4 regions of the Qipengyuania sp. R86523 genome follow, and region 3 is predicted to be linked to each of the others. Evidence: predicted binding sites of a transcription regulator. Region 3 holds the regulator's gene; each other region holds the start of a gene.
What was found. The regulator LexA, encoded in region 3, represses DNA repair genes until DNA is damaged. The targets are predictions, from matches to a motif close to GTTCCNCNCTTGTTCT.

Region 1 (4,851 bases), 260 kb from region 3:
TCTGTGGTGATGCCCACGCGATTGCAACCCTTGGTGGATTGGCGCGTCACCAGATGAAATAGGGCCCGCCGCGTTCGCGCGCGCGTTGCCATGCGGGCCGCGCATGAACCGCCTCGACGAAGCGTGCCAGCTTGGGCGCCTTCTCCGCATAGCCCTGCATCACCGCTATTTCTGCAGGAAAGCTCATCATCACATCCGATGCCGACCAGCCCTCGCCGCAGAAATGCAGATCATCCGAAATGTGCTCTTCGACATAAGCGACATGCGCGGCGAGTTGTTCTTCCACGCGCGGCATCAGCGGGGCAGCGGCATCACCGAGGCGTCCCGCGTAGATCTTCAGCATCACGGGCACGAAGAAACTGCTTTCGCCGAACTGCATCCATTCGAGATGCCGGACGTGCGCCTCGCTATCATGTGCGGGAAGCCAGTCCGCGCCGCCATGGCGTTCGCACAGATACTGGATGATCGCGCCGCTTTCGGCGACGCAGGTGTCGCCATCCTCGATGAGCGGCGATTTGCCGAGCGGATGCGCCTGCTTGAGTTCGGGGGGCGCGAGATTGGTTTCGGAATCGCGCTGGTAGGACACGATGTCGTAATCCGCGCCCAGCTCTTCCAGCAGCCAGAGTATCCGCTGCGAGCGGCTGTTGTTGAGGTGATGGACGGTAATCGACATGGCAGCTCCCCTATTCGGCGATTCGCGCGCACCCTAGGGCGCTGCCGCGCACCTGTCGCCAGCCGAAAAGCGGAAAAGCCGGTGCGGCCATCGAGCGGCGCGCACCGGCTTTCCGTTCTGTCGGGAGCGCCGGGGGACAGTCCGGCTGGGACGCCGGCCAGGGGATGAAGGCCGACGCGCTCCCGCTTGAAGAGACTTCAGTCCTCGTCCGCGTCCGGACCGGTCATCATCTCTTCGGCGACCTCGTCGGTGCGGCCGCGAATTGCGGCTTCCAACTTGGCACACATTTCGGTGTTTTCGGTAAGGAACTTCTTGGCGTTCTCGCGCCCCTGGCCGATGCGGACGCTGTCGTAGCTGAACCAGCTGCCCGATTTCTCGACCACGCCCGCCTTGACGCCGAGGTCGAGAATCTCACCGATCTTCGAGATCCCCTCGCCATACATGATGTCGAATTCGACCTGCTTGAACGGCGGAGCGACCTTGTTCTTGACCACTTTCACACGAGTGGCGTTGCCGATCACTTCGTCGCGGTCCTTGATCTGGCCGGTGCGCCGGATGTCGAGGCGGACCGAGGCGTAGAACTTGAGCGCGTTGCCGCCGGTGGTGGTTTCGGGGTTACCGTACATCACGCCGATCTTCATGCGCAGCTGGTTGATAAAGATCACCATGCATTTGGAGCGGTTGATCGAACCGGTCAGCTTGCGCAGCGACTGGCTCATCAGGCGGGCCTGCAGCCCCACATGGCTGTCACCCATCTCGCCTTCGATCTCGGCGCGGGGGACCAGCGCAGCGACCGAGTCCACCACCAGCACGTCGATCGCGTTGGAGCGGACCAGCGTATCGGTAATCTCGAGCGCCTGTTCGCCCGTGTCGGGCTGCGAAACGATCAGCTCTTCGATGTCGACGCCCAGCTTCTTGGCATAGACCGGGTCGAGCGCGTGTTCGGCGTCGACGAAAGCGGCCGTGCCGCCCGCCTTCTGGGCTTCGGCGATGACATGCAGCGCCAGCGTGGTCTTGCCCGAGCTTTCCGGACCATAGACCTCGACTACCCGGCCCTTGGGCAGACCGCCCACGCCCAGCGCGATATCGAGCCCGAGCGAGCCGGTGGAAATCGATTCCACCTGCATGGCTTCCTTCTGGCCCAGCTTCATCGCCGAACCCTTGCCGAATGCGCGGTCGATCTGTGCGAGCGCGGCGTCCAATGCCTTCTGGCGGTCTGCGTTCACTTTCTTGTCCTCTACGAGCTTCAGACTTGCCGCCATGACACTACCTCCTGCACTTGGCCAGAGCCGGCTACCGACTCTTCAACTGGCGCAGTATGTATCGGCTTTGTTCTCAAAGAACAAGTAGGGAACGAAATTAATTCCGGGGATTATCCCTTTCCGACAAGTATCACTCAACTCGTCGGGGGTGCGTGATATGAGGTGCGGATGGGGAGATTTCGACAATCAGCAAGTTTCGCATGGTCGAAGGCCATGACGGACACTTTCGGCACTTGGACAAACCGTATAATCACCCTTGCCGCTGCGGGAATAGTAGCGGTTTTATCCTATTACAGGCTTACGCTTGATCCCGAAGCAACACCGAACGAGGTCCTTTGGGCCTTGCTCATTGGGGTGGTGTCTTGGGGGACCATCGCCATTGTCGGCTTTCTTGTTAACTGGATTTGGCGTGTCCCATACGAGCAATGGTCCGAGACTGAGGTCAGTCTCGCCGATGCCCGTCAAAAAATTGCAGATTTGACGCGTCCGCCGCCTGCTCCACCTCCCGAGCCCGCTGATATAATCAGCGCAAAGCAGGCGCTTGCCAATTTCGTCGCCACGCCTTTGGCGCAAGCTGACAATGCTGTGCGAGAAGCGGTGCGGCTATCAGCCTACAACTTTAAAGCCGCATGGAGCGATCACCCCGCGGGCAAATTGGGCTGGGCCGGAATTCTTAACTCTCACCGCCCCCCGGAGTTAATTCCGATGTTGTCCGACCCCTCTAGATTGAGAGGGGTGCCGCTGGACACAGCGCAAGAAGCCCTGCTGAAAGCGCTGGTGGAATATCGCGTGCGGGTGCACAAGCTCCATGAGGTGGTGAGCGGCTTGATAGAGCACGACCGGTTGCGGGACAGTTCCGGCTTCTTCAAAGCTGTCCAGGCTTGGAGACCACTTCACGACACCGTGATTTCAAAATTTAAAGAGCTAAGGCAAGCCGCACAGTTCAACAGACTTAGGGAAGCTAAGATTGAAACCTATCTCGCAGACCCCAAGTTTGACGTAGCGGTGTTTGACCCAATTATGAGTGGATAGGCCAATGGAGAACGAACAGGCTCGCTTCGATCGCCTCCTAGAGGCGATGACCGGCCCTAACGCTGAAAAGCCGTCATCAACTCCGAAAGCATCATCTCCGGACGGTTCCGGCGATTGTGACGAAACTCGAACTCACCAAGATACTTCGGAAGATGCTTCTGACTGACGTGAATATGCGTCCCGTTGATCGAGCGCTTTAGCTGCGCCCAGAATCCCTCGATACCGTTCACCGTCGCACCGCTGTTACGGCAGACATACTCGCCTTTCGAATGGTTCACCGTCTTGTGCCAGTAGCCGTTGAGGGCGCGCAGACCGCCGTAAGCGATTAGTTCGTCCGTATACACTTCGCTGTGCGGCTTCACGAAGGCGTGAATATGAGGGAGCAGTGTTCCGCTGCGGCGGTTGGCCACAACGCGCGTTACAATGTCACCGTCTCGCTGGCGCATCCCCAACACTACCGACTTGCCTTTGCCGCCTTGCCCACCGCGCTTGAAGCCGCCGATAAACGTCTCGTCGATCTCCACGGTCTTGAACGGGCCGCCAAGCGGTTCGTCACCGTCCACGATAGCCATATACTTCCGAACTTCATGGCACATGCGCCACGCGGTCTTGTAGGTGACGCCGATCTGGCGCTCGACTTCCTTGGCAGCGACACCGTTCCGCGTCGTGCAGAACAAAAACATTACATAGAACCAATCGCGCAGGCTCGTGCGGGTGCGATGGAAAGGTGTTCCAGCGGTTGGATAGATCTGGTGGCCACAGTGCTCGCAAGCATAGCTGCGGCGCTTTTGGACGCGGTAGAACTGCGCATCTTTGTCGCACTTCTCACACTCGTGGCGCTCACCGAAGCGAGTCAGCTTGAGGTGCTCTAGGCAGCTTTCCTCGGTGGGGAAGCGGTCCTGAAATTTGCGGAGCGTGAGAGTGTTTTTGGCCATGCCATTATGTAGCACGAAACCCTACTTGTCGCAAGGGGATAATCGCCTTAATTCCGCCAGCTCTATCCGCGCTGTTCGCTGAGCACTTCGGAAACCTTCGCATTGATCTGCTGCACGCTGAACGGCTTCGGGATGAAATGCATGTTCGCGATATCGATGTCATTGCGCAGCTGTTCTTCGGCATAGCCCGACATGAACAGGATCGGGATGTCGGGCTTAACCTTGCGGATTGCGCGCGCCATGGCCGGCCCGTCCATCGTCGGCATCACCACGTCGGACACGATCATATCGAACTCGGTATCGCCATTGGCCACCGCCGCCAGCCCCTCCTCGCCGTCGGCCGCGGTCGTCACGGTATAGCCCGCGCGCACCAGCGCGCGTTCGGCCACCGCGCGGACCATGTCCTCGTCCTCGACCAGCAGCAGCTTGCCCCCGGCGGACCATTCGGTCGCCTTGGGTTCCTCGATTTCCTCGCTGCGCATGTTCGCGGGCAGCTCGCCCTTGTGCACCGGGAGGTACATGGTGAAACGCGCGCCGATCGGGGTGCCGTCGGGACCCTGTACATTGTCGGCGAAGATGAACCCGTTCGACTGCTTGACGATCCCGTAGACCGTCGAGAGGCCCAGCCCGGTGCCCTTGCCCTGCTCCTTGGTGGTGAAGAAGGGTTCGAAGATCTTGTTGAGATGGCTTTCGGGTATGCCGCCGCCGGTATCCTGGACGATCAGCACGGTGTAATCGTCGGCGGGCATGATATCGATGCCCATCTTGCGCACGTCGCGCGCGGACACGCGCCGCGTTGCGAGAGTGAGCCGCCCCTTCCAGTCCTGCTTGCCCCGCTTGAGCGCATTGGCCTGCATCGCATCGCGCGCGTTCACCGCCAGGTTGATGATGACCTGTTCGAGCTGCTGCGGGTCGGCCCGGACCGAACCCAGTTCGCGGTCGTGGCGGA
Region 2 (4,851 bases), 1.2 Mb from region 3:
TCGCATCAAGGAACACATGGAAGTCGCCGATTGCAAGGGACAGCATGTCGGGACCGTCGATGAAGTCGAAGGCGACGCGATCAAGCTGACCAAGTCGGACAGCGCCGATTCGATGCACCACTTCCTCGCGCTTGGCGACGTCGAGAAGATCGACGACAACCGCATCTACCTGAAGGAAACCGCACGGATTCCCGAAGGCCTGGGCAACAAGGCAGTCGCCTGACCCGCCCGCCTCCGACGACCCTTGCAAGGGTCGCAGAAAACCCCGCCCCGGATGTCCGGCGGCGGGGTTTCTCTTGTCCTGTGTGCAGGTGACGCTGCAGGGGGCGATCCCTGCGGCTTGCCGGCATCACGGGCCTACTGGCAGGCGAGGCATTCCTCGTAATCGGTCTGCTCGGCGCCCGCGGCCAGTTCGAACTTCGCGGCATCGGCGGTGTTGTCCGCCTCTACGCCGCCCGCGAAACCGGCGCGCTGCACGCTCTTCGAGCGGAGGTAGTAGAGCGACTTGATGCCCTTTTCCCACGCCTGGAAGTGCAGCATCATCAGGTCCCACTTGTCGACATCGGCCGGGATGAACAGGTTCAGCGACTGCGCCTGGTCGATGAAGGGGGCCCGGTCGCCGGCGAATTCGAGCAGCCAGCGCTGGTCGATTTCGAAGCTGGTCTTGAAGGTCGCCTTTTCCTCGGGCGTCAGGAAGTCGAGATGCTGGACGCTGCCGCCCCGCTCGAGGATCGAATTCCAGACATTGGTCGAGTTCTTGCTCTTCCGGTCGAGGATCTTCTCGAGATAGGGGTTCTTGACGATGAACGAGCCCGACAGCGTCTTGTGCGTGTAGATGTTGGCCGGGATCGGTTCGATGCAGGCGCTGGTCCCGCCGCAGATGATGCTGATCGACGCGGTCGGCGCGATCGCCATCTTGCAGCTGAAGCGTTCCATCGCGCCGGTTTCGGCAGCGTCGGGGCACGGCCCGCGTTCCTGCGCCAGCACCAGCGAGGCTTCTTCCGCCTTGGCGCTGATATGCTTGAACATCTTGAGGTTCCACACCTTGGCCATCGGGCTTTCGAAGCCGATGCTCTTGGCCTGGAGGAAGGAGTGGAAGCCCATCACGCCGAGGCCCACGCTGCGTTCGCGCATGGCCGAATATTTCGCGCGCGCCATCTGGTCGGGCGCCCGGTCGATATAGTCCTGCAGGACGTTGTCGAGGAAGCGCATGATGTCCTCGATGAACTGCTTGTCGCCGCTCCATTCGTCCCATTTCTCGAGATTGAGCGAGGACAGGCAGCACACTGCAGTGCGATCGTTGCCGAGATGGTCGATGCCGGTGGGCAGCGTGATTTCGGCGCACAGGTTCGAGGTCGAGACCTTGAGCCCCAGTTCGCGGTGATGCTTGGGCATCATGCGGTTCACCGTGTCGGAGAACACGATGTAGGGTTCGCCCGTGGCGAGCCGGGTTTCGACCAGCTTCTGGAACAGGCCGCGCGCGTCGATGGTCTTGCGCACCGATCCGTCGCGCGGGGACACGAGGTCGAATTCCTCGCCCGCGCGCACCGCTTCCATGAAGGCATCGGTGACCAGCACGCCGTGGTGCAGGTTCAGCGCCTTGCGGTTGAAGTCGCCGCTCGGCTTGCGGATCTCGAGGAACTCCTCGATCTCGGGGTGCGAAACGTCGATATAGCAGGCGGCCGAACCGCGGCGCAGCGAGCCTTGCGAAATTGCGAGCGTGAGCGAATCCATCACCCGCACGAAGGGGATGATGCCGCTGGTCTTGCCATTGAGGCCGACCGGTTCGCCGATCCCGCGGACATTGCCCCAATAGGTGCCGATGCCGCCGCCCTTCGAGGCGAGCCAGACGTTCTCGTTCCAAGTGTTGACGATGCCGTCGAGGCTGTCCGACACGCTGTTGAGATAGCAGGAAATCGGCAGCCCGCGCGTGGTGCCGCCGTTCGACAGCACGGGCGTGGCGGGCATGAACCACAGGTTCGAGATATAGTCGTAAAGCCGCTGCGCATGTTCGGCATCGTCGGCGAAATAATCGGCCACACGCGCAAACAGGTCCTGGTAGCCTTCACCCGGCAGCAGGTAACGATCAGTCAGCGTTTCCTTGCCGAATTCGGTCAGCAGCGCATCGCGGCTCTCGTCGGTCTTCACGTCGAACCGGCGATCGAGCACCTTCTTGCTGTCATGTTCGGCCGCTTCCGAGGTCGCGCTGGCGACCGCGCCGGCCAGCGCCTGGCCAGCGGCATCCTGCACCAGATCTTCGCTGCCCTTGTCCGTCCTGTCCATGGCGACCGCTTTCTCATCCGTGGTGGGTTCGGTGGCGGTGTCGTCCTGTGTTTCGATATCCAGTGTCATCGCCGTGTCGTCCCCGCTTTTGAAATCCATCGTCAGCCCCGCCATTGTGGTGCGCCACCGGTCTGCCGATGCAGCCCGGATGTTCCGCTTGTGTTCGAGTCGGCAAGACGTGCGTCCCACCTAGCAAAATTGCGTCGGTCGAGGGCGGAAACTTATCCCGTATTTCCCCACAACCCCGGCCTGGGCGGCACCCACCCGATATGGGGAGCTTTGCCGCCGAAAGCTAGGTCTTGTGGGTTAACCCCGCAGACCAACCACTAGATACTGAATCAGTGAGTCCCTGCGCGCAAGGGGGCTCGCGGCGAATTGGCGCGCTGCGGGGCCGCCCGGACAGGGTGCGTTAGACAAGTGCAACGCTGCGACGCGTGGACCAAGCTGGACTTGCCGCGGACGCAAGGGGCAAAATGAATCCGGGAAAAAAATTTTGCGGGCAAAAATCATCGTTCCGGCTTGAGAATCATTCGAATCCGGACGCGCAATTTTGGAATCGGGCAGCTCCCCCCACGCCGCCGCCGAACGCGCCGTGTCAGGCCCGCGAAGGCCCTGCAGCGGCAGCCGAATCGGGCGCGCGGGGTAAGACCCCCGCGCCCAAACCGGAGTTCCGGTCCGCTGGCGCTATTCCGCAGCCGAACGGGCGTGGGTGGCCACCGCATCGGCGATGTCGTCGACGAGTTCGACCGGGAGGTCGTGGCCCCATCCGGGAATCGTCCTGATCCGAGCACCGGGGATGGTGGCGGCCGTGTCGCGCCCGCCTTCGCACGGGACCAGCGGATCGTCTTCGCCATGCAGCACCAGCGTGGGCACTGCGATCTGCTTGAGCATTTCGCGCCGGTCGCCATCGGCGACGATCGCCGAGAGATGCCGCGTTGGCCCTTCGGGATAGAAGCTGCGCTGAACGCTGGCGCGGGTGCGCTCGCGCAAGTGGTCTTCGGCAGCGGGATAGCCCGGCGAGCCGATCGTGCGCGCGAGCATCATCCCGTGGTCGACCAATGCGTCCTCGTCGCTGCTGGCGGGCCGCGTGATCAGCGCCTTCATCGCCTCGGGCTTGGCAGCGGGCAGCTTGGGATTGCCCGTGGTCGAGAAGATCGAGGTGAGCGAGAGGCATTTGTCCGCATGGCGCGCGGCGAAATGCTGCGCGATCATCCCGCCCATGCTGGCACCGACGATATGCGCTTTGTCGATCCCCAGTGCGTCGAGCAGCCCGGCACCATCATCCGCCATGTCGGCCAGCGTGTAAGGCACTTTGGGCTTCAGGCCGATCTTCGACAGCAACGTCATCTTGACGATCCCGGGCGCTTTGACCCCGTCGAATTTCTGGCTCAGCCCGACATCGCGATTGTCGTAGCGGATGACGCGAAATCCGCGTTCGACCAAGGCGTCCACCAGCTCTTCGGGCCACAGCGTCAATTGCGCGCCGAAGCCCATGATCAAAAGCATCGGCGGATTGGCCGCATCGCCCCGCTCTTCGTAGTGAATTTCGATCCCGTTCGCCGTCGCTTTAGGCAATGCCGTCTCCCCGTCCGATGGTTGCAGGGCCGACCTCACCGCATCCACCCACGCTTGTCCAGCGCAATCGGGCGGCGCGGCTCGCCGCGCGAAGGCACCGGCAATGGCGTGTGCATACAATCGGAAACCGCCGGAAAGTGGCATCCCTCCCTGCAGGCCGGGAAAGCGCGCGAGGCCGCCGGTGAAGCAGACCGTGCAGGCCTCGCGCTCGATCGGGTGCCGCGCGGGCGGCGTGAGGATGGAGGGCCTGCGGGATGAGTGAGAGGACGATGGAGCGACGCGGAGAGGATCGCAGCGGCACGCTGGACGACCTGCGCATCACCATCGGCGGCCACGGGCTGCGCTGCGCCATGCGCAATCTGTCCCCCTCTGGCTGCATGGTCGAATGCCAGGATATCGTGGCCGAAGTGGGCACCCGGGTCGAAGTCGTGCTGCTGCCCGGCCAGGTGGCGGCGGGGGAAGTCGCCTGGCAGCTGGGCGAGAGCATCGGGATCTTCTTCCTCGAACCCGTCAGCCAGCGAGTCGTGCGCCACTATGCCATGGACGACTGGATGCTGCGCAGCGACTGGTCGATGGCGACCTGGCGATCGGCGTCCGACTGACGCGGCGCGGCGCGCGCTTACGCGCCGGCCATGCGCTCTTCCCGCTTGCGGCTGTACATTTCGCGGTCGGCTTCCTTCACCGCGGCCTCGATCGCTTCCGCCGACATCGCAGATATTTCCGCATAGCCCGCGCTGAAAGTGACCGGTATCCCGTCTAGCCGGGCGATCGGGCGGCGGCGGAGCGATAGCTGGACGCGTTTCAGCACCCGCCGCGCTTCTTCGATCGACATGTCCTTGAGGAACACCACGAATTCATCGCCGCCCCAGCGTGCAGCGACATCCTGCGACCGTGTGCGGTCCTTGAGCCGATCGGCGATCGAGCGCAGCAAGCGGTCACCCTCGGCATGGCCCAACTGGTCGTTGACCTGCTTGAACCGGTTGCCGTCGAGCA
Region 3 (4,851 bases):
CACAACGCCCGCGCGCTCGAGGCGCTGCTGGCAGGCACCCCCGGCCCCTATCGCGATGCGGTGCTGTTCAACGCATCCGCCACGCTGATCGTCGCCGGCCGGACCGACGATTGGACCGAAGGCGCCCAGATCGCTGCCGAGGCGCTCGATTCCGGCGCTGCCCTGACCCTCCTGCGCGACTGGATCGCACTGAGCGTTTGACATGAACAAGCTGGAAGAAATCTGCGCCACCAAGCGCGAAGAAGTGGCTGCCCGCAAGCAGGAACGCTCGCTGTCCGATCTCGAAACCGCGATCCGTGCGCAGACCCCGCCGCGCGGGTTTCAGGCTGCACTCGCCCGCGCGCAGGATGACGGCTTCGGACTTATTGCCGAGATCAAGAAAGCCTCGCCGTCGAAGGGCCTGATCCGCGCCGATTTCGAGCCGGCGGCGCATGCCAGGGCCTATGCCGCAGGGGGCGCGGCATGCCTTTCCGTGCTGACCGATGCGCCCTATTTCCAAGGCCATGAGGATTACCTCATCGCCGCCCGCGAGGCCTGCGACCTGCCCGTCCTGCGCAAGGATTTCATGGTCGACCCGTGGCAGGTCGCCGAAGCACGCGCGCTCGGTGCCGATGCCATCCTGATCATCGTCGCGGCGCTCGATGACAGCGTCATGGCCGAGATCGAGGCGGCCGCGCTCGACCATTCGATGGATGTGCTAATCGAAGTCCACGACGCCGCCGAAATGGACCGCGCAGCGCGGCTTTCCTCGCGGCTCATCGGGGTGAACAACCGCGACCTGAAAACCTTCACCACCGATCTCGCAACGACCGAGCAGCTTGCCCCGCGGGCGCCGGCGGAAAGCCTGCTGGTGGGCGAGAGCGGGATCAGCTCGCATGCGGATTGTGCCCGTCTCGCAGATTCGGGTGTGCGCAGCTTCCTCGTTGGTGAGAGCCTGATGCGGCAGGCCGATGTCGCTGCTGCGACCAGGACGCTGCTGCACGGCTGAACCGTCGCGCCCGGGGCAAAGCAGGAACAGCTGTTCTCGCCTCCATACCGCTAAACCGGCGCAATTGCTTGACTTGCCGATTCGGGTTGCCTACTTGTTCCGTATTCGTTCACAGCTTTGTGAACAGGCGATACGGGAGTTCGCACCATGCTGACCGCCAAGCAGCACGAATTGATCCGCTTTATCCAGCAACGCCTGGAAGACACCGGCATTTCCCCGAGTTTCGAGGAAATGAAGGAAGCCCTCGACCTCAAGAGCAAGTCGGGCGTTCACCGCCTGATCTCGGCGCTCGAGGAACGCGGTTTCATCCGCCGGCTGCCCAACCGTGCACGCGCACTGGAAGTGGTCAAGCTTCCCGAAGACGCAGTTACCGGGAGCGACAAGCCCAGTGCTGCGAACGCCCTGGTCGGGGCGGCAATGCCGACCAAGACCGTGGCACCCGAACCCGCCAACGACATCATCGACGTGCCGCTGCACGGACGGATCGCCGCCGGCGCGCCGATCGAGGCGATCGAAGGCCAGTCGAGCATGCCGGTTCCCGCTGCCCTGCTCGGTCCCGGCGAACATTACGCGCTCGAAGTCTCGGGCAATTCGATGATCGAGGCCGGCATTTTCGATGGCGACTTCGCTCTCGTGAAACGGACCGACAGCGCGCGCGATGGCGAAATCGTGGTGGCGCTGGTCGACAACGAGGAAGCCACGCTCAAATATCTGCGCAAGGACGCGGGGCGCGTGATCCTCGATCCGGCCAATGGCGCCTATGACCCCCAGGTCTACGATGCGCACCGCGTTCAGGTGCAGGGCAAGCTCGCCGGGCTATTGCGCCGCTATCACTGATGGTACGCGCACCGCGCCCTATCGGCGCGGGGCCGGCCACCAGCCATGCGCACCCTGGTCCTGCGCGACCGTATCGATGCGTTCGCGATCGAGATAAACCGCGACGCCGCCTTCGCGTTGCAGATAGCGCCGATCGGCCTTGAGCCAACGCGGCCGGCAGCTGCGCGGCAGGAAGCGGTCGGCCACGACGATATCGGCCTTCCCGCAGGCTGCGGCCAGCGCACGCTCGGCGATCAAGTCGCGATTGCGGGCCACGAGCACGCTCCATGTCTTCCCGCTTCTCTCGACGGGGAGCACGCAGAACTCGGGGCTGCACCGGCTCTGCGGCCACGCCGCGATGGCCATGGGCTCGCGGTCGGTTCCGGCCAGTTCGAGCAGGTTCTGCTGCGCATAGCCCCCGGCACTGTCGCGGAGGACGAGCAGGCGGTCGGCCTGGCTGGCAATACCCAGATCGCGCCCGTCACGGGTGATCAGCAGGTCGGGAACCGGGGCTGTCACGATCAGGATCGTGGACAGCGCGATCGGCACCGCGCCCCACAGTCTTGCCCTGCCCTGCCACAACGCCAGCCACAGTGCACCGCCGATATAGAGCGCCATCGTGCCCATGCCGATGCGGGGCGACAGTTTGACCGAACCGGGTTGCTCGGCGAAGAAATGCGCGATCGCCAGCAGCACGTCGAGTGACTGGCCGACCAGCCACCAGGCCGGCGCCCCCGCCCCCACCAGATCGAGGAAGAGCGCGAGCGCAACCAGCGGCATCGATACGAAGGTTACCAGCGGGATCGCGATCAGATTGGCCGCCGCGCCGTAGAGCCCAGCACGGTGGAAATGGAACAGCACGATCGGAATCAGCGTGAATTCGATGACCAGCCCGGTCAGGAACAGCATCGCTGCACGCCGTGCCAGGCGCGATAGCCAGCTTTCCTCGCGCGGCGCTAGGAAGCTGCGGACCCAAGCGGCATTGTGGAGCGAGACAATGGCGATGACCGCGGCAAAGCTCATCTGGAAACTCGGCCCGACCAGCAATTCCGGCCAGAGCGCCAGCACCACGCCGGCGGCGATCGCGACCATCCGCAGCGACAGGGGTTCGCGCCCCAGGGCCAGCGCGACGAGCACGAGCAAGGCGCCGATGCAGCTGCGAACGGTCGGCACCTGCGCGCCGGTAAGCAGCGTGTAGCCGATGCCCGCAAGCGCGGCTGCACCCGCCGCCACCAACGGCAACCGCACGCGCAGCGCCAGCCAAGGCCAGGCTGCCAGCAGTTTCAGCACCACCAGATAGGTCGCGGCGATAATCGCGCTGACATGCAGGCCGCTGATCGAAAGCAGATGGGTCAGCCCGGCATCGCGCATGGCTTCTTCGTCGGCCTCGGGGATCGCACCGCGGTCGCCGCTCGCCAGCGTGGCCGCGATGGCGCCCGCCGTCCCGTCGAGATTGCGCCGCACATGCGCCGACAGGCGGCGCTGGATCACGGCGATCGACACAAGCGTCTCCGCGGGCGGTTCGACGAGTTCGACGTCACCGACCACCGATCCGGTGGCCGACAGGCCATCGAACCAAGCCCGCCGCGCGAAATTGTAAGCACCCGGCACGATCGGCGGCGATGGCGGCATCAACCGCGCGCTCAGACGGATCCGTGCCCCTTCGCGCAGCTGCGGCCCGTCGGCTTCCAGCGGCAGATTGACGCGGTAGGCGACTGCCCGGGCTGTCTCGGGGTCGCGTGCTGCCAGCACCAGCCTTACCCGTCCTTCCGCCGGCTGTTCCTCGCGCGCGAGGATCCGTCCATCGATCCGTTCGAACCGCGGATAGGGGATCGGCTCGGCACCCACTGTCGCCGACCGCGCCCAGACCAGCGCGGTGCCCGCTGATATGGCGAGGGCAATCGAAAGCAGCGCAGCAAGCGCATAATTACGGTTCTCGCGGCCGCGCCATGCGGTGATGGCTGCGAAGGCTACGACCAGCGAACCGGCGATCACGGCGAGCCATTGCCACGGCCCGGCAAGGAGGAACCACAGCCCGATGCCGCAGCCGAAAGCGACCGCCAGCCATGGACCGCGATCGAATTCGGCGCCCGCGAGAAATGCCTCGAACCGGGCTGCCAAACTGGACATTGCGCCGCGCATGCGCCAAGGGCGCGGCACTGTTTCGCGGGCGGTTTCGCCCGCTTCTCCCATCGGTATCGAAGGCGTCCCCCGTGTCGCCATGTGAATGTTTGAAAGGAAGCGAGTGACAATGGCAAGCGATAGTGACAGCGAGACCCCTCCGGTCGTCACCCGCTTCGCTCCCTCGCCCACCGGCTATCTGCATATCGGCGGGGCGCGGACCGCGCTGTTCAACTGGCTCTATGCGCGCCACCACGGCGGCCGCGCGCTGCTGCGGATCGAGGATACCGACAAGAAGCGCAGCACGCAGGACGCGATCGACAAGATCATCGACGGGCTTGGCTGGCTCGGCCTCGATTTCGACGATGCGCCGGTGTTCCAGTCTGACCGCGCCGAGCGCCACGCCGAAGTGGCGCACAAGCTGCTCGAGGCGGGCCATGCCTACAAATGCTTCGCCACGCCCGAGGAACTCGAGGCGATGCGCGCCGAACAACGCGCCAACAAGCAGCCGATGCGTTACGACCGCCGCTGGCGCGATCGCGATGCGAGCGAAGCTCCCGCGGGCGCGCCCTATGTGATCCGGCTCAAGGTCCCGGCCGAGGGCGAAACCACGATCCACGACCAGGTCCAGGGCAAGGTCACGGTGAAGAATGCCGAGATCGACGATTACGTGCTGTTGCGCGCGGACGGCACGCCGACCTATATGCTGGCGGTGGTGGTCGACGATCACGACATGGGCGTCACACACATCATTCGCGGCGACGATCACCTCAACAACGCCTTCCGCCAGCTGCCGGTGATCCGCGCGATGGATGCGATCGAGGGCGGCTGGCCCGATCCGGTCTATGCGCATGTCCCGCTGATCCACGGACCAGACGGGGCGAAGATGTCGAAGCGCCACGGCGCGGTCGGCGTCGAAGCCTATC
Region 4 (4,851 bases), 720 kb from region 3:
TCGCCGACAGCGCGCTGAGCCTGCTCGAAGGCTACGACTGGCCCGGCAATGTCCGCCAGCTGCAGGCCGCGCTGTTCCGTGCCTGCGTGTTCGAACAGCGCGAGGCACTGACCGCGCACAGCTTCCCGCAGCTGGCCGAGATGCTGGGTGACGAGGTCGACCGCGGCGAAAGCCGGGCACGCGGCCTTGGCCTGCTGCTCTATACCGACGACGGCAACGTCCGCCCGCTGGAAGAGATCGAGGCCGACATCATCCGCCTCGCCATCGGCCATTACCGCGGGCGGATGACCGAAGTCGCGCGCCGGCTCGGCATCGGCCGCTCGACGCTCTACCGCAAGCTCAGCGAACTCGGCATCGACAGCGCCGCCTGAGCGGACTAGCCCGTAGCCATGGGCAAGCTCGACGACATGCTGTGCGTGGTCACCGGCGGCGCACGCGGGATCGGCAAGGCGATCTGCACCGCCTTCCTTGCCGAAGGCGCGCGCGTCGTGCTGACCGATATCGACGAAGACGAAGGTAGGAAAGCCGCCGCCGGGCTCGGTTGCAGCTTCCACCGCCTCGACGTCGCCAGCGAAGCCGAATGGGACGCGCTGGCCGCGGCCTTCCCCGCGATCGACGTGCTGGTCAACAACGCCGGGATCACCGGGTTCGAGGACGGCCCCGCGCCGCATGACCCCGAGAACGCCAGCCTTGCCGAATGGCACCGCGTGCACAGCGTCAACACCGACGGCTGCTTCCTCGGCTGCCGCTATGCCCTGCGCGCGATGAAGGCCAAGGGCACGGGGTCGATCATCAACATGTCCTCGCGCTCCGGCCTCGTCGGCATTCCCGGCGCAGCGGCCTATGCCGCGAGCAAGGCGGCGATGCGCAACCACAGCAAGTCGGTCGCGCTCTACGCCGCGCAGCAAGGCTGGGCGATCCGCTGCAACTCGGTCCACCCCGCCGCGATCCTCACCGACATCTGGGAGCCGATGCTGGGCGACGGGCCAGACCGCGACGCGAAGATGGCCGCGCTGGTCGCCGACACGCCGCTGAAGCGCTTCGGCACGGCCGAAGAGGTCGCCGCGGCATGCGTCTACCTCGCCAGCGCCGACAGCGGCTATATGACCGGCGCCGAACTCACGCTCGACGGCGGGCTGCTGGCGGGCAGCGCCGCTTCGCCCGGAAGCTAGGCTCGCAGCTAGGCGGGCAGGTCGGCGAAGTCGGTCAGCGCGGCATCGCGCAGGCCGCGCCAGACATTGCGCGCCTGCACCGTCTCGGCGACATCGTGCACCCGCACCATCTGCATGCCCGCGCGCATCCCCTCGAGCGCCAGCGCCACGCTGCCGCCCAGCCGCTGCTCGACCGGCGCTTCCTTCGACAGCGCGCCGATCATGCGCTTGCGGCTGGCCCCCAGCAGCAGCGGATGGCCCAGCGCATGGAACAGCGGCAGCGCGTTCATCAGCGCGAGGTTTTCCGCCAGGCTCTTGCCGAAGCCGATGCCCGGATCGAGCAGGATGTGCTGCGCCGCGATCCCCGCTTCGAGCGCCGCATCGCGCCGGGCGCGCAGCGCGTCGAACACGTCGAACACCACGCTGGCATAGTCGCCGCCAGCATGCAGGTCCTCGCCCGCCGTGCCGGGCGCATGCATCAGCACCACCGGGCAGCCGGCGCGTGCGACCACTTCGGCGCTACGCGGATCATGCGCGAGGCCCGAGACGTCGTTGACCAGATGCGCGCCCGCTTCCAGCGCAGCCTCCATCACCGCTGCCTTGCGCGTGTCCACGCTGACCGCCGCGCCCATGCCGGCGCAGGCCTCGATCGCGGGGACGACGCGTTTGATCTCGTCGCCTTCCCACAGCGGCTTGGCACCCGGGCGCGTGCTTTCGCCGCCCACGTCGATGATCGCTGCCCCCGCTTCGACCATGGCGGCGGCGTGGTCACGGCCGGCCTCGGCATCGTCGAGGAAGCGCCCACCGTCGCTGAAGCTGTCGGGCGTGACGTTGAGGATGCCCATCACCTGCGGCTGGTCGAGCGGCACGGTCCGCGCCCCCAATTGCAACGGCGGATGCGCGAACGTCAGATTGGCCCATTGCGCCTCGCCCTCGGCGCCAAGCTCTTCGGGCAGGCGGCCGAGCGCTTCGGCCATGGTGTCGGGCGCGGCAAGCCAGCGCTCGACCACCTCGCCATCTCGCCGCAGGATCACCGCGAAGCGGCTGGCATAGACCATGGTGCCTGCCAGCCGGATCGCATTGCCGTGCTCGGACTGCGGACCGGGGACGAAGCCGATGGGGCGGATGTAGACTTGCCCACTCATTGTTGGACTTCCCCAGGGCAAGCACCGCGACATGGACCGGGTGTTACACGGTCCAATGCGAAAAAAGCCGCGGAGGGGTTTTGGGGCGAGCGGCGGAGCGGGGGGGAAGCTGTGAGGCGCTGGATCATGTGCGGAGTGTTAGCGGGTTCGAGGGGAGTAGGACAGAGTTCTGAAGCACAGTTCCATATTCGGTCTAGTTCGGCAAAATCCCTGAATTCTGCCAAAATTGATGGATTCACACGAGAATTTGCCTGTGCTATACTTCCTGAAAGGACGGGTATGGCTCAACAATCTTCTATCGAATGGACTGACCTGACGTGGAATCCAGTAGTCGGCTGCTCCATCGCAAGTGCTGGCTGCAAGAACTGCTATGCCATGCGCATGGCAGCAAGGCTGCAGGCCATGAACCACGAGAAGTACGAAGGTCTTACTAAGCCTTCCAAGAGGGGCGCAGTTTGGACTGACAAGGTCCGGTGTCACGAAGCTTCAGTTGAAATTCCTCTTTCATGGAAAAAACCTCGACGGGTTTTTGTGAACTCCATGTCAGACCTATTCCATCCAGACGTCCCTCAATCCTTTGTTCGGCGTATTTGGGATGTGATGCTTCGCACACCCCAGCATCACTATCAGATTCTCACCAAGCGCCCGAAGAGAATGGCCGAAATTCTCAATGAGATAGCACCTGATCCTCTCGCGAATGTCTGGCTTGGTACAAGTGTCGAGGACCGCCGGGTTGTAGATCGAATTGACCACTTGCGTGAGGTGCCTGCTAGTGTTCGCTTTATTTCGTTCGAGCCCCTGATCGGAGATGTTGCAGAAGTCGATCTGAGCGCGATCCATTGGGCTATCGTCGGGGGCGAGAGTGGCCCGCGATCTCGTCCGATGGATGAGGAGTGGGTCGAGAATATTCTGGACCAGTGTTTAGAAGCAGGCACTGCCTTCTTCTTCAAGCAGTGGGGCGGTGTAAACAAGAAAAAGACAGGCCGGATTCTTAGGGGCCAGACCTACGATGAGATGCCGGAGTATATTTCCTGACAACGTGGTCCACCCCCCTCTTAATCAGACTTATTGCGGGTGGATTGTTTGAGAAGCAGTACAATTCGAAAAAATCACGACCGTTGATCAAGAGCGGAATAGGATCGGAGACATACGCGAAAATTCCACCGAACCGCTCTCTAGCGAATTCGGCGATCTCGTTGCCATCGGCTCTGCGAATGCTCTCAAAGGTGACCCGGCCACCGAATAGATCGGTTTGTGCAGGTTGCGCTTCATAGAACCGGTCTACCCAATCCTCACATCCGAATATGCGCGTCAGACTCGCTCTCTTATCTTCATCAATGCCACTCCCTTTGTTTGCGAGTTGCTGAATGACGGCCTTACGTGGAAAAAGGTACCATACGTCCGCCCGTTGAGTTTCTGCGAGCATCTTTAGAGTGTCGAAGCCAACGCTCATTCCATACGGGTCCAGAAACACAACCGCGCGCTGTTTCCAGCTACTCGGGTGGTCGGTCCATGGTGGATTTGAAAACAGCAATCGGAGCTGTTCATTTGCATCGCCGCGGCGGACTACAATGTCCGTCGACGCTTCACTCCGGAGTGCTTCTAGGGCCGCTACTCGGGTGGGGCGCTGCTCAGAAAACCAGTAGTGAGAGAAAGGTGGCAAGATCGCCAAAGCGCGCTTAGCGCTGCCCGCGAGAACTTCTTCCACCTCCTCGATCGGCGCAGCGTCGAAAATTCCGCCTTTTGTGACCTTGGCATGACGTTCGCCGGTCCCGGCGAACGCGTCCACATACCAAGTTTCGAAGCCCTTATTTTTCAGAGCGTTCTGGTAGAAGTCCAGATACTCCGAAATCGCGTCCAACTTGATCTCAGTCCACGGGCCACCAAATTCGTGCTTTGGTCTTTCCTGCATAGTCGCAATGACTTGGCCCTATTGCACCTTATAGTCAATTGAACGAAATCAATCCTCCACCGCCAGCAGGTACAGCTGCCGCACGGAGTCGATCGGCTTGGCTTCGCCTTCGACGTCGTAATGCCAGAAGGTCCAGCCGTTGCAGCTGGGCGCGCCTTGCAGGTCCTTGCCGAGGCCGTGGATGCTGCCGGTCTGTTTCTCATGCGCGAGCGAGCCGTCGGCGCGGACGGTCGCGGTCCAGCGGCGCTTCTTGTCGAACACCTTGGTGCCGGGCTTGATGAAGCCGTTTTCGACCAGCGCACCGAAGGCGACCTTGGGGGCGCTGCGGCCCGCCTGCATCGTGGTGAGCGCGCTTTCGTCGAGCGGGAGTTCCTTCTCGATCCGCTTGATCGCGGCTTCGCGGTAATTGCCTTCGCGTTCGCAGCCGATCCATTCGCGGCCCAGCCGCTTCGCGACCGCGCCGGTGGTGCCGGTGCCGAAGAAGGGGTCGAGCACCACGTCGCCGCGTTCGGTGGTGGAGAGCAGCACGCGGTAGAGCAGGCTTTCGGGCTTCTGCGTCGGGTGGACCTTGTGGCCGCCCTCCTTCAGCCGTTCGGCGCCGTTGCAGATCGGCAGCACCCAGTCGCTGCGCATCTGCAATTCG

Region 1: recA (recombinase RecA) is a predicted target of LexA. The motif match lies at 2,013-2,028, and genes of this name have one in related genera.
Region 2: SJY12_RS09275 (ribonucleoside-diphosphate reductase subunit alpha) is a predicted target of LexA. The motif match lies at 2,434-2,449, and genes of this name have one in related genera.
Region 4: SJY12_RS06850 (DUF5131 family protein) is a predicted target of LexA. The motif match lies at 2,476-2,491, and genes of this name have one in related genera.

What each region holds. Positions count from the first base shown of each region.
Region 1 is NZ_CP138997.1:918,634-923,484, forward strand. Features, by position in the region: gene SJY12_RS04450 (glutathione S-transferase family protein) at 47-673, opposite strand; gene recA (recombinase RecA) at 871-1,935, opposite strand; gene SJY12_RS04460 (hypothetical protein) at 2,149-2,967, shown strand; gene SJY12_RS04465 (IS1595 family transposase) at 3,024-3,902, opposite strand; gene SJY12_RS04470 (response regulator) at 3,965-4,851, opposite strand, start outside.
Region 2 is NZ_CP138997.1:1,889,727-1,894,577, forward strand. Features, by position in the region: gene SJY12_RS09270 (DUF2171 domain-containing protein) at 1-223, shown strand, start outside; gene SJY12_RS09275 (ribonucleoside-diphosphate reductase subunit alpha) at 358-2,382, opposite strand; gene SJY12_RS09280 (alpha/beta fold hydrolase) at 2,968-3,858, opposite strand; gene SJY12_RS09285 (PilZ domain-containing protein) at 4,113-4,460, shown strand; gene SJY12_RS09290 (GGDEF domain-containing protein) at 4,478-4,851, opposite strand, start outside.
Region 3 is NZ_CP138997.1:660,785-665,635, forward strand. Features, by position in the region: gene trpD (anthranilate phosphoribosyltransferase) at 1-201, shown strand, start outside; gene trpC (indole-3-glycerol phosphate synthase TrpC) at 203-988, shown strand; gene lexA (transcriptional repressor LexA) at 1,136-1,825, shown strand; gene SJY12_RS03250 (ComEC/Rec2 family competence protein) at 1,844-3,934, opposite strand; gene gltX (glutamate--tRNA ligase) at 4,056-4,851, shown strand, end outside.
Region 4 is NZ_CP138997.1:1,376,574-1,381,424, forward strand. Features, by position in the region: gene SJY12_RS06835 (sigma-54-dependent transcriptional regulator) at 1-371, shown strand, start outside; gene SJY12_RS06840 (SDR family oxidoreductase) at 390-1,172, shown strand; gene folP (dihydropteroate synthase) at 1,181-2,296, opposite strand; gene SJY12_RS06850 (DUF5131 family protein) at 2,576-3,331, shown strand; gene tcmP (three-Cys-motif partner protein TcmP) at 3,288-4,208, opposite strand; gene SJY12_RS06860 (site-specific DNA-methyltransferase) at 4,257-4,851, opposite strand, start outside.